DNA from 2 places in the Paenisporosarcina macmurdoensis genome. Region 1 is predicted to be linked to the other one. Evidence: riboswitches for the same ligand, from Rfam matches in the RefSeq annotation. Region 1 holds a riboswitch; the other holds the start of a gene.

The links. Region 1 has a riboswitch for FMN ahead of ribE (riboflavin synthase). Riboswitches for the same ligand answer to the same signal wherever they lie in the genome.
Region 2: it holds a riboswitch for FMN, as region 1 does, so the genes downstream of both, ACFPYN_RS03375 (ECF transporter S component) here and ribE (riboflavin synthase) in region 1, are expected to answer to the same signal.

The regions. Positions count from the first base shown of each region.
Region 1 covers NZ_JBHSRI010000038.1:93,713-99,721, reverse strand. The annotation lists gene ACFPYN_RS17945 (AMP-binding protein) at 111-1,745, opposite strand; FMN riboswitch at 1,932-2,076, shown strand; gene ribE (riboflavin synthase) at 2,456-3,085, shown strand; gene ACFPYN_RS17935 (bifunctional 3,4-dihydroxy-2-butanone-4-phosphate synthase/GTP cyclohydrolase II) at 3,101-4,294, shown strand; gene ribH (6,7-dimethyl-8-ribityllumazine synthase) at 4,307-4,774, shown strand; gene ACFPYN_RS17925 (histidine phosphatase family protein) at 4,867-5,397, shown strand; gene ACFPYN_RS17920 (class I SAM-dependent methyltransferase) at 5,659-6,009, shown strand, end outside.
Region 2 covers NZ_JBHSRI010000002.1:696,709-702,717, reverse strand. The annotation lists gene ACFPYN_RS03395 (helix-turn-helix domain-containing protein) at 1-150, opposite strand, end outside; gene ACFPYN_RS03390 (ferredoxin) at 258-506, shown strand; gene ACFPYN_RS03385 (DUF5694 domain-containing protein) at 581-1,324, opposite strand; gene ACFPYN_RS03380 (GNAT family N-acetyltransferase) at 1,528-2,049, opposite strand; gene ACFPYN_RS03375 (ECF transporter S component) at 2,273-2,851, opposite strand; FMN riboswitch at 3,006-3,137, opposite strand; gene ACFPYN_RS03370 (hypothetical protein) at 3,214-4,467, opposite strand; gene sigX (RNA polymerase sigma factor SigX) at 4,454-4,996, opposite strand; gene ACFPYN_RS03360 (ATP-binding protein) at 5,043-6,009, opposite strand, start outside.

The DNA.
Region 1 (6,009 bases):
AAACTCATCATAACACGCCATTAGAAGAAGAACGAGCATATCTTTTTTAGTGAAACACTGAATTACCAACGTTTAACAGCTATTTCCTATTTCCCGGGAAATATGTCGGATTATGCTGTCGGAATTTTTTCTTTAGACATTTCACGCAAAAGATACTTTTGGATTTTACCTGATGCTGTCATCGGATACGATTCGGTAAATTCGATATAGCGCGGAATTTTGTGATGTGAAATTTTCCCTTTGCAATATGAACGAATTTCTTCTGCACTTATTGTTACCCCTTCTTTTGCAATTATCCAAGCCATTAATTCTTCACCATATTTAGGATCTGGAACGCCAACTACTTGAACGTCTTGAATACTTGGATGTTGATATAAGAATTCTTCAAGTTCACGGGGATAGACATTTTCTCCACCACGAATGACCATATCTTTTATTCTTCCAGTAATTTCGATATATCCTTCGCTATCTATAATCGCGATATCCCCTGTATGAAGCCAACCTTCACTGTCAATTGCAGCATGAGTGCCTTCTTCATTCTTGTAGTAACCTTTCATAATGTGATAGCCACGAGTACACAATTCACCAGGAGTTCCAATTGGCGCATCTTCATTAGTAGCAGGATCAATAATTTTCACTTCTACGTGTGGATGTGGTTTTCCAACAGTAGCTACTCGTTTTTCGATAGCATCATCTGATTGCGTTTGTGTAATAACTGGCGAAGATTCGGTTTGTCCATAACAAATGGTTATTTCCTTTGCTCCCATGTCTTCGATGACTTTTTTCATTACTTCTATTGGACAAGGCGAACCAGCCATAATTCCTGTGCGTAGTGAAGATGTATCAAATTGTTTATAATCTGGATAATTTAGTTCGGCAATAAACATGGTTGGTACCCCGTGAAGGCCCGTACATTTTTCATCTTGCACAGCTTGTAACACTCTTTTTGGGTCGAATTGTTCAAGTAATACCATCGTAGTCCCATGTGTTACTGCAGCTAACGTCCCTAATACACAACCGAAGCAATGGAAAAATGGAACAGGAATACATAATCGGTCTAATGGTGTTAACTTCATAAAGTCACCGATTATTTGCGCATTGTTGACGATGTTCATATGTGTAAGCATGACACCTTTTGGAAAACCAGTTGTTCCCGAAGTGTATTGAATGTTAATGACATCATCAACGTGCAACATATTTAGTCTTTCATCAAGCTCTTGATCCGTAATCTTAGATGCATGTGCTTCAAACTCGCTCCATGTATAAATGCCCGGATACTTATTTTCGCTCATGACAATGACGCGCTTAAAAAATGGTAAATGTTCAGATTGTATATTTCCTTTTTCTGAATTCTTCACTTCTGGACACACCGCATTAATTACATCTATGTATGAAGTACCCTTAAATTCTTCACCCAAAATCAGCGTTGTTGCATCGGATTGATTCAACAAGTAGCCAAGTTCTTTTTCTTGGTAATTGGTATTCACGGTAACGAGCACGGCACCCATTTTACCAGTAGCAAATTGACTCAATAGCCATTCGCGTTTATTGTCTGACCAAATAGCAACGTGCTCACCTTTTGCAATCCCCATCCCCATGAAGGCCTTTGCTAAGTCATCCGTTTCTTGATTAAATTGCTCATATGTTTTACGTATTTTATGTTCTGGATATACGTATGCTTCAGTATCCGGATAGCTTTTTGCTATTTCTCGAACTACAACTCCTACTGTTTGCTGCTTTAACATGTAAGCTCCCCCTTTGCAAAATTAATGAACAAGTTCATGTTATCACAAAATTCAGACGAATTATATTGACTTGTACATCTTTATATGACTGAAAAACATCTACAAAATCGCAGCGAGTAGTATTATGCAAATGAATTTATCATTTACATACAATTGTGCTACTATTAAAAAGACAAATAGTCACTTTATATTCTTCGGGGCAAGGTGAAATTCCTTACCGGCGGTGAGCAAATGAAAGTTTGTAAGTCCGTGACCCGGTGCTTGAAAAAGTAGCGGTGGAGTTGGTGCAAATCCAACACCGACAGTATAGTCTGGATGGGAGAAGAATAAAAAGAGGTTTATTTGTTATGCTCACAAAACACTTAATTGAGCATTTTCACATTCCATTACACATCAATTACTTCAGTCTTCTTAATAAATACCTTAAATTCTGGCTTTCTCACTGTCGTGAGGAGATTTTTTGTCATGGTTTAGAGTCATTTCATTAACGAGAACGAGGTACTTCTATACTTCCCTTTCCTTACCACCCGTTTGCCCCATGGTGGAAAAAAACCAAAACCTATTTTCAATTGCTCTACCTTTTCAACTTAAGTCGTTTCACCCATATCGTAAAGACGGTTTTTTTTGCCGATTGTATTATTCCGCAAAAAAATTCTATCTCTATCAAAAGTAAGCCTTTAATGTTCTTTTCAGTCAGGAGGATAAAGAATTTGTTCACGGGTATCATTGAAGAAATTGGCTCTGTTACATCCATTCAACGAAAGCCACACGCACTCGAATTAACCATTCGAGCAAAAACGGTTTTAGAGGATGTCAAAAGAGGCGATAGCATATCGGTTAATGGCGTTTGTTTAACGGTCTCTTCGTTCACGAAAGATTTGTTTGTTGTCGACGTTATACCGGAAACGTTTAAATCGACCACATTAGCAAAATTATCATCCAACTCTCGTGTCAATTTGGAGCGTGCAATGGCTGCAAATGGACGATTTGGTGGTCACTTTGTTAGTGGGCACATCGATGGAATCGGTGTTATCCGCTCTATCAGAAAAGAAACCAATGCCATCACCAAAAAGATTGAAATAGAACCTAGTCTAATGAAATACATGATGTTAAAAGGCTCTGTTGCAGTCGATGGGACATCTCTTACTATTTTTCATGTTGATCAATCATCGATTTCTATTTCCTTGATTCCTACAACACAAAGCGATTCACTACTTGGAGACAAAGGTATTGGAGATAAAGTAAATATTGAGTGTGACATGCTCGCTAAATATACAGAGCGCATTCATTTATCAAAATCCAACATGTCGAAAGAATGGCTATCAGAACACGGATATTAAATAGGAGGTTTCTATATGTTTTATACGGTAGAAAAAGCAGTTGAGGCATTAGCAAAAGGACAAGCCATCATTGTTGTTGATGATGAAGATCGTGAAAATGAGGGTGACTTTATTGCTCTTGCAGAATTTGCCACTCCAGAAATCATTAATTTAATGGCCACTGAAGGTAAAGGCTTAATTTGTGTGCCGGTAGCTGAGGAAATTGCGCAACAACTCCAATTTGGTTTAATGACAGACCAAAACACAGATCCTTATGGGACAGCTTTCACTATCAGTGTGGATCATAAAGATACAACGACTGGTATTAGTGCATTTGAACGTTCTCATACGATTCTCCAAATGATTAACAGTGAATCGAAAGCGACTGATTTCAAACGACCTGGTCATGTCTTCCCTTTGATTGCAAAAAAAGGCGGCGTATTGAAGCGTGCAGGACATACAGAAGCTGCTGTTGATTTAGCCTTGCTTGCAGGATCTGCTCCAGCTGGCGTCATTTGTGAGATTATGAAGGAAGACGGTTCCATGGCAAGACTCGATGACCTCGTCATTATTGCCGAACGATTAAATATCGGCATCCTAACCATCGCTGAATTAATTGCTTACAAGCAAAAGAATGAAAAATTAATTACACGTGAAGTTGAAATTCTTTTACCAACTGAATATGGTGATTTCCAAGTAGTTGGTTACACTGAAACTTTGACAGGCAAAGAACATATTGCCCTCATTAAAGGTCAGATTACAACCGATACTCCTACTCTTACTCGTGTTCATTCAGAATGTTTGACTGGCGATGTTTTTGCATCTCGCAAATGTGATTGTGGTGCACAACTGCATTCATCATTAAAACAAATTGAAGAAGCAGGCTCAGGTGTCCTAGTTTATTTGCGCCAAGAAGGTCGTGGCATTGGCTTAATGAACAAACTAAAAGCCTATGCGCTTCAAGATCAAGGTATGGATACCGTCGAAGCCAATCAACAACTAGGCTTTGCAGATGACCTACGAGAGTACGGAATCGGAGCACAAATCTTACGAGATTTAGGGGTAGGCAAAATGAAGCTCTTGACTAATAACCCTAGAAAAATCGCTGGAATAGATGGTTATGGTTTAGAAGTAACTGAGCGCGTAGCAATTGAAATACCGACACATACAGACAATGAAATTTATATGAAAACCAAAAAAACGAAACTTGGGCATTTCCTAAGTTTATAGAGGAGCTTATACATGACAACACATTTAGAAGGCTATTTAATTGGATCCGAACTGAAAATTGGAATTGTCGTTGGACGTTTCAATGAATTTATTACGAGTAAACTATTAGGCGGGGCTGAAGATGCTCTTAAAAGACATGGCGTAGATGACGCAAATGTAACAATCGCTTGGGTACCAGGAGCGTTTGAAATTCCACTTGTAGCAAAACAAATGGCTGCTTCAAAAAAATATGATGCCGTTATTACACTTGGTACCGTTATTCGCGGTTCTACTCCACACTTTGATTTTGTGTGTAATGAAGCTGCTAAAGGTGTTGCAAATGCAGGATATCAACATGATATTCCCGTAATTTTCGGCGTGTTAACAACCGACACGATTGAACAGGCAATCGAACGTGCAGGAACGAAAGCTGGCAATAAAGGTTGGGAAGCTGCAACTAACGCAATAGAAATGGCTAATTTAATGAAGAAATTTGCATAATTGAAATATCGGGACCCTGAAGCATTTAGCTTCAGGGTTTTTTACATATTTCTTTTAAAGTTATAAACTACTAGTAAAGGAGGGATACATAGATGAAAACGGTATATCTCGTTCGTCACTGTTCCGCAACTGGACAATTACCTGAAGCTGAACTCTCACAAGCAGGACATCAACAAGCTAAAGAGTTAGCCTCTTTTTTTAGTGAAAAAATCATCCATCACATCATTTCAAGCCCATATATACGTGCGGTAGATTCCATACAACCAACAGCTCAATCCAAAAACATCCCCATCATGATTGATGAGCGTTTAACTGAACGAGTATTAAGTTCGAGCAACTTACCAAATTGGCTTGAACTTCTGGAACAAACATTTACTGATTTGGACTTGAAACTTGATGGTGGAGAATCTAGTCGTGAAGCTACTGATCGTGCCATTAAAGTTGTTAACGAATCACCAAACAATGGTGTACTCGTCACACATGGTAACCTTTTGAGTTTGATTCTAAAACACTTCGATAATTCCATTGATTTTCACGATTGGCAATCACTAAGCAATCCAGATGTTTTTACGCTGACCATCGTTAATCATGAAAGCACCATCGAACATCTCTGGAAAAACTGATTAAGCTTCTCGGATGAGGTATTATAGCGATTAGGGTTGAGGATGAGTTGAAGTGAAGTTGAGTTGGTTTGAGTTGGTTTTCGACCAAATATGATGCGTTATCGACCAACTATTTGAGTTTACGACCAACTAAATCAACTTTCCGACCAAACATAGTTTTCCGTCCACTTAGCAATTCCAGCTTCGACACAGCCATTAGAAATGGAATCTTGGTGAATGTGATAAACTATCGTTAAGAAACTTGTAAAGAAGGCGGACTATATGGAATTCCAAGAAATGCTCGAACAAATAACGGACTTAATTAACAACAAACAGTTAATCTCTGCAACAATTAGTCAACCTCGTGCCAAGTCTGATGAAGTAAAACGTGTGCGATTAAAGCCTATTGAATTAAAAGGTATATACATGATTCAGTTTGAATATCAGCATGAACGCGTGTTAAAGCATGAAAATCTCAATTTGTCCGATGTCCCTGAAAAACTTAATCTTCTACTTCAACAATTCCGTCAAGTTCAATCAGAATTTGAAGAAGAAAAAATCCAAATTCAACTTTCTAAGAAATTTAAAGTTCTTTGGAAATCAGAGCGTGTCAATTCCAAAAAAGTAGTGAAT
Region 2 (6,009 bases), on a different contig from region 1:
CAGTGCAAAAAATTTCGTAAGATGATAACTCTTTACATCTTGAATTGTTTGACCGGATCGTTTCCCTCTAATAAGATGAAAAGGTGCTGAAATGGTCCGTTCTTCCTTCAATCTATCGACCATATGTAAGATGATTTGTTGAAATAGCACTGGAGTTCCTCCAATTATTGAGTATTTAGGTTGAAAAATGAGGAAAACATGATTAGAATAAATACGAAAGCTTTTTCAAGCGAACGGAGATAAGGGAGAGGTTTAACATGGCGAAGTATACCATTGTAGATAAAGATACATGTATCGCTTGTGGCGCTTGTGGCGCTGCAGCACCAGATATTTATGATTATGATGATGAAGGTATTGCCTTTGTTATTTTAGATAATAACATGGGAACAACTGAAGTTCCAGATGAACTCGAAGAAGACATGCAAGATGCATTCGAGGGATGTCCAACGGATTCAATCAAAGTTTCTGAAGAATCATTTGACGGAGATGCATTAAAATACGAATAAAAAAAAACTGCGAATTTAATTCGCAGTTTTTTTGTACAAATTTTTGAAGTTTGGATTTGTAGTTGAAAAGACAATTACTCTAAGTATTCTTCTAAAGTTACTACATCAAATAGTCCACTCTCTTTTAAAAACTGAGATATTAAATACACGTGGGCTGAACCTATTATTAAAAGAGTTTTATCAGATGAAGAATTTGTGATTTCAGCAAGATTAGAATAGAGAATCAGATTCCGTTGATACCACCATCGAACCCAATCTATACCGACGTATTCAACACCCTTTCCAATGCGGGCGATTTGCATATACATTTCATGCTGCTTCTTTATAAAATTCTCTTCATTATAATTACATATCAATTCAAAAACACTTTTATCCTCTAGACTCAACTGAAGTTTAGAGCGATACTCTTCATCAATAAAACGGGATAGGTCGGGTTGTTCAATTTTTGCCCAATCAAGAACTTGGCTGATCGCTCTATTCCCTACGCTTTCCATCCAGTCAACAGCGTAAATGTTTTTGTGTTTTAATTCAGCAGCCGTTCGAAAACCAAACTGATGTATTTCATCTATTTTTAATTCTAGTTGCCCATTTATGTATTGTTGATATTCTTCATTTAACAAGTTATCTTTTTCTTTTACAACTTCAAAAGCAATTTTCGTTGGGTTATAGTTCTTTAAGACATTAACAATTTTTCTTATTTCCTCTTGCCTTTTGGGTGATAGAAGGTTATCAAACTCAACACGATGTAAGTCTGATGTATATCGCATATGAAATGTTCCAAGCACCATTACCATTGGTTTCTTATTTAACTTATCCATCAAGTAATCCCCTCTTTCTTCTATGGTGAACGATCTTCCACGACTGTTAATCAGTTAGCTGATCAACAGTCGTTTTCATAATTTCATTAATTTTTGATGCTTAAGTAGCTGACATTTCTAATTGGGTTTTCAAAATTTCGAGACTTTCTTCATAAAATCGTCCAAAACATCTGCGATTAGCATAGAGAAGTGAATTCCTGATGTTAAAGATACTTCTCCATTCGAATATCAGTCCACATTTTATCTTGCCAAAATGTGAAATTGTCAATATTACCGATTACTTTGTAACCGAGTTTATGATAGAGCTTTTGGGCCTGAGTGTTAAATTCAAAGACGCCTAATTCAATGCGATTATGCCCATGCGCCATAATCTGATTTTCTAAATATTGGATTGCCATAAACCCAATCCCTTTTCCCCGTCCTTCATTCTCACCTATTGTAACTCCTATCCAGGCAGTCCCACTCTCTTTTTTGTAGAGGTGGCCCGGATCGACCATATAGTTCATTTCACCAATTAATTGGTCATTGAGATAGATAAGATAGATGTGATGGTGTTCCAGTCGGTTAGTTAAATCAGTTAGGGTCATATTATCTCTTCGTTCCAATTCCGCTTTGTTTTTATTAGGACGAGTTAAAGGAATTAAGTATGGATCGTTATCCCACTTATTAAATGCCTCTACATGACTTGAAGTAGGGTTAGTTAATTTAACAAATTGAGTCGTCATTATATTCTCTCCTATCCAATACATTTCATTTTAGCAGTCGTTTTGTTTTTAAAATGTCTTGATTAATTTAGGCAGGTCAACTGCCAAACTTCTCATCTAGTTTTAATTTCCGAAATATAATGTAAAGCCTATTATCATTTTAGATCTTACTACTTAAAAACACAAAAAGACCTGATTCGCATTTACGGCGAACCAGGTCTTTATTATTAAACTATGATTCTATTTAAGAGAATATCGCTCGCTGTTTATCTAACCACGATTTCATTGTTTTGAACAATAAAATGACCACAGCAGATAGCAATAGACCTTTAATTAAATTAAATGGCAATATACCTAGTAAGATTGTATTACTTAAAGCAGTTCCAGTCATTGCAGGCATATTTAAGAAATATGTGTACATCGGTAAAAATACGGCATAATTTAGGACGCTCATTCCGATAGCCATTGTGAAAACTCCTGCAATTAAGCCAAACGTTAAGCCTTTTGTCGTTGATATTTTACGATATACCATATAAACAGGTAGCATAAATAATACGCTTGTAGCGAAATTCGCCATTTCCCCTACCGGTACTCCTGTTGGACTTCCACTAAACATCCAGTACAAAACATTTTTAAAAAGCGCAACTAAAATCCCAGCGATAGGACCCATTGTGATAGCAGCAATAAGTGCAGGCACATCGCTAAAGTCGACTTTCAAAAAGGCTGGTAACGCTGGTAATGGAAAATTAAATAGCATTAAAACAAATGAAATACTACTCAACATCGCAACTGCGATCATAATACGCAATTTGTTGTTCTTCATATGACTCTCTCCCTTTGTCGATTCACTCCACAAGAAGAAAAGTTTGTTCGTTCAAGCCCCATCAAAAAACCCATAAGCCGTTATCGCTTAGAGGAGTAGAAAGGCGCACTAAAATAGGCGTCTCGTTAAATGACAGAACGAAAAACGACCGCACCTTCACCTTCTCCCATCCAGACTATACTGTCGGCTTTGGAATCACACCAAATCCTGCCTTGCGGCTCGCGGGCTATGAAGAATTTCTTCAATTACCGCCGATCGGGAATTTCACCCTGCCCCGAAGATGAATCATTATTAAGTTACATTCTATACTATAAGAAAAAAAGAAACATTTGTAAACTACTTGAGCCTACAAATGAATCTTTTTATTGCCAACTATATTTATTTAGTCCTACTGGTTGTTCAATTGGTTGAGTAAGATTAATACCGTTCCACTGTTCTTCAACAATATTATCTAATTGAATTTGGACATCGAAGGTAGCTCCAGTTAAAACGAAACTTTCAATCATTTGAGCTGTCTGTTCTTGTGATAACGAATCTAACTCAAGAGGTTCACTGAACTTAATATGAGATACACCTTGAATTTCTTCAACTGTATAACTAACTGACCTTGGAACCACGTTTGTAAAGAAATCATTTGGAGACGTTTTTAATGCCGCTAATGCTTCCGAAACAGTGTTGAATGGTTCATTTAAACTTGGCACCATGTAAACCTGACCCGTTGGATCTGTGTAAGGATAGACCGCCGTTTTGTACAATCCATTCGTAAGAACCGTCGGTGTTTTCTGACCGACTTGATCAAATTCGGCTTGACTGCCATCTTCATTTTGATGATTGATTTGTGTAAAACCTTCAAAAGTGAACTGAAGTGATAAATCATAAACATAAAGAGCTGCACTTGCAAGGTCATAATCATGTTCTTGTGGTAATCGGTGAACAAGTTGCTCTTGGTCCATTTCAAACGTTCCCTTATATGGGTGATAATCCGTAAAACCAAGTTCTTCCTCATTGATATCAGCCGCATATTGCTCATATAATTGCAGCGTATTTGGCGTTTGATTCCCAAAATCTTGTTGAATTTGATCATTTGGAATTAAGAAAGTAACGGGAACAACGAGTGCATCTTGAGAAACTAAACCTATTTTAAAAACGGTATGATTTTCTACATCACTTAAATAGGCAGAAGTTAATACTGATTCAACTGGCGCTTCTGTAGATTTAGCCATCTCAGACTCAGTAGTTTGTTCTTCTGACTCACTATTGAAAGTAACGGAGCCATCCGATGATTCATCAGTAGCTTCTTCAGTAATGGCTTCTTCACTTGTCACACTATCCATTTCAGCTGAACTTTTACTCTCTGAACTACTGTCAAATGCGTTTTGAAGTTGGCTGTTAGGCTGATTGATTAGTGTTGCACCTAATAGGGTCAACGTAATTAAGGCAGCAACTGCTACAGCTGGTGGAATCCAAATTTTTCGTTTCTTTTGGGTATCTTCTGCAAGTCTCGGATCTTGTTGTAATCGTTTTAACACTTCGTCTTTAGAACGAGTATCTTGAAGTTTGGGCACTTGGCTAAGTAACTGATCGATTTCTTGTTCACTCCATTTATTGTTGCTCATCGTGAACTTGCCTCCTATCCGAATGCCCAGTTAAGCGATCCCGAAGTTTATGAATTGCTCGGTGTTGAGTGGTCTTGACTTTACCTTCCGTCCATCCAAGAATTTGCGCAGTCTCAGAAATGGATAAATCTTGGAAGTATCGCATAATAACAACCATTTTTTGATCGCCTGTACATTCATCTAACGCGTTTAATAATTGTTTCATTTCATCATTCATTTCAGCTAATTCTTCTGGAAGAGCTTCTGTGGATCTTAATTCTTGCTTCTCCCAATCAAAAAAGTCGAATGCATGTCGTTTACGTACCGAAGATTTCCTAAAGTGATCAATTGCTACATTTTTAGCAATTGAAAATAACCATGTCTTTTCAGAGCTTTTGCCTTCAAAACGGCTGAACGCTTTTAACACTCTTACATATACTTCATGCATTAAATCTTCGGCTGTTTGTTTATTCTTCACCATGTACAACAAGAATTGAAACACATCTTGATGGTACTGGTCATAAAGCCTGTGAAAAACGGAGTCATTCATAAACTCCCCCCGTTCTTTAAAGTAGTCGTTTCAGTCTTCAATAAAGTTACAACTTTTTAATGGGTAACGTAAAGGTAAATTTGGTTCCGACATTTTCTTCACTTTTAACAGTAATCCCGCCATCATGGGCTTCCACCATATTTTTGGCAATTGCTAATCCTAAGCCTGTTCCACCTTTACCTCTTGTTCTAGATTTATCCGCTTTATAAAAACGTTCAAATACAAAAGGTAAATCTTCAGTAGGAATTCCTGACCCCGTATCTTCAACACTTATTTTGACGAATGCATTGTGTTGTTCGACACGAACCGAAACATTTCCTTCATTTGAAGTATGGCGAATTGCGTTATCAATTAAATTGGTTAACACTTGCTCAATTCGATCTTCGTCTATCTCAGCAGTTAACTCTGGAGAAACGGACGTTATAAATTTCAATTCCACATGCGATTCTCTCGCAACTTGAGCAAATTTTTGAGTGATTCGTTCTAGTACTTGAGCAATTGCTACATTTTCTTTATACAACCGCATTCGACCTGATTCCATTCGTGCTAAATCAAGTAAATCAGTAACTAAACGTCCCATACGTTTCGATTCTTCATAAATAATTTTAATCATTTCATCTCGTTCTTCATCGGTTGACACGACATCATCAATTATAGCTTCGCTGTAGCCTTGTAACATGACTATAGGGGTTCTCAGTTCATGAGATACATTTGCGATAAAATCAGAGCGCAATCGATCCAGACGATGCTGTTCAGTCATATCTCGGAGTACGGCAACTGCTCCTCGAATTGAATCTCCACTGTATAAAGGACTAAATGTAATAGCGTAATAACTGCCTTCCATTTCCAGCTCTTCATTAATTTCTTCTTCTAAATGAAGTACATGGTCGAGCATATGATCCATTTCAATCGGAATGGGTTGTCCTTTGTTCGTGCCAATTCGGAAAAACCATTTTTGCAACAATTTTTCGGCTTGCGGGTTGCTGAGTAAAATCGTATGGTCTCGGTTAAAT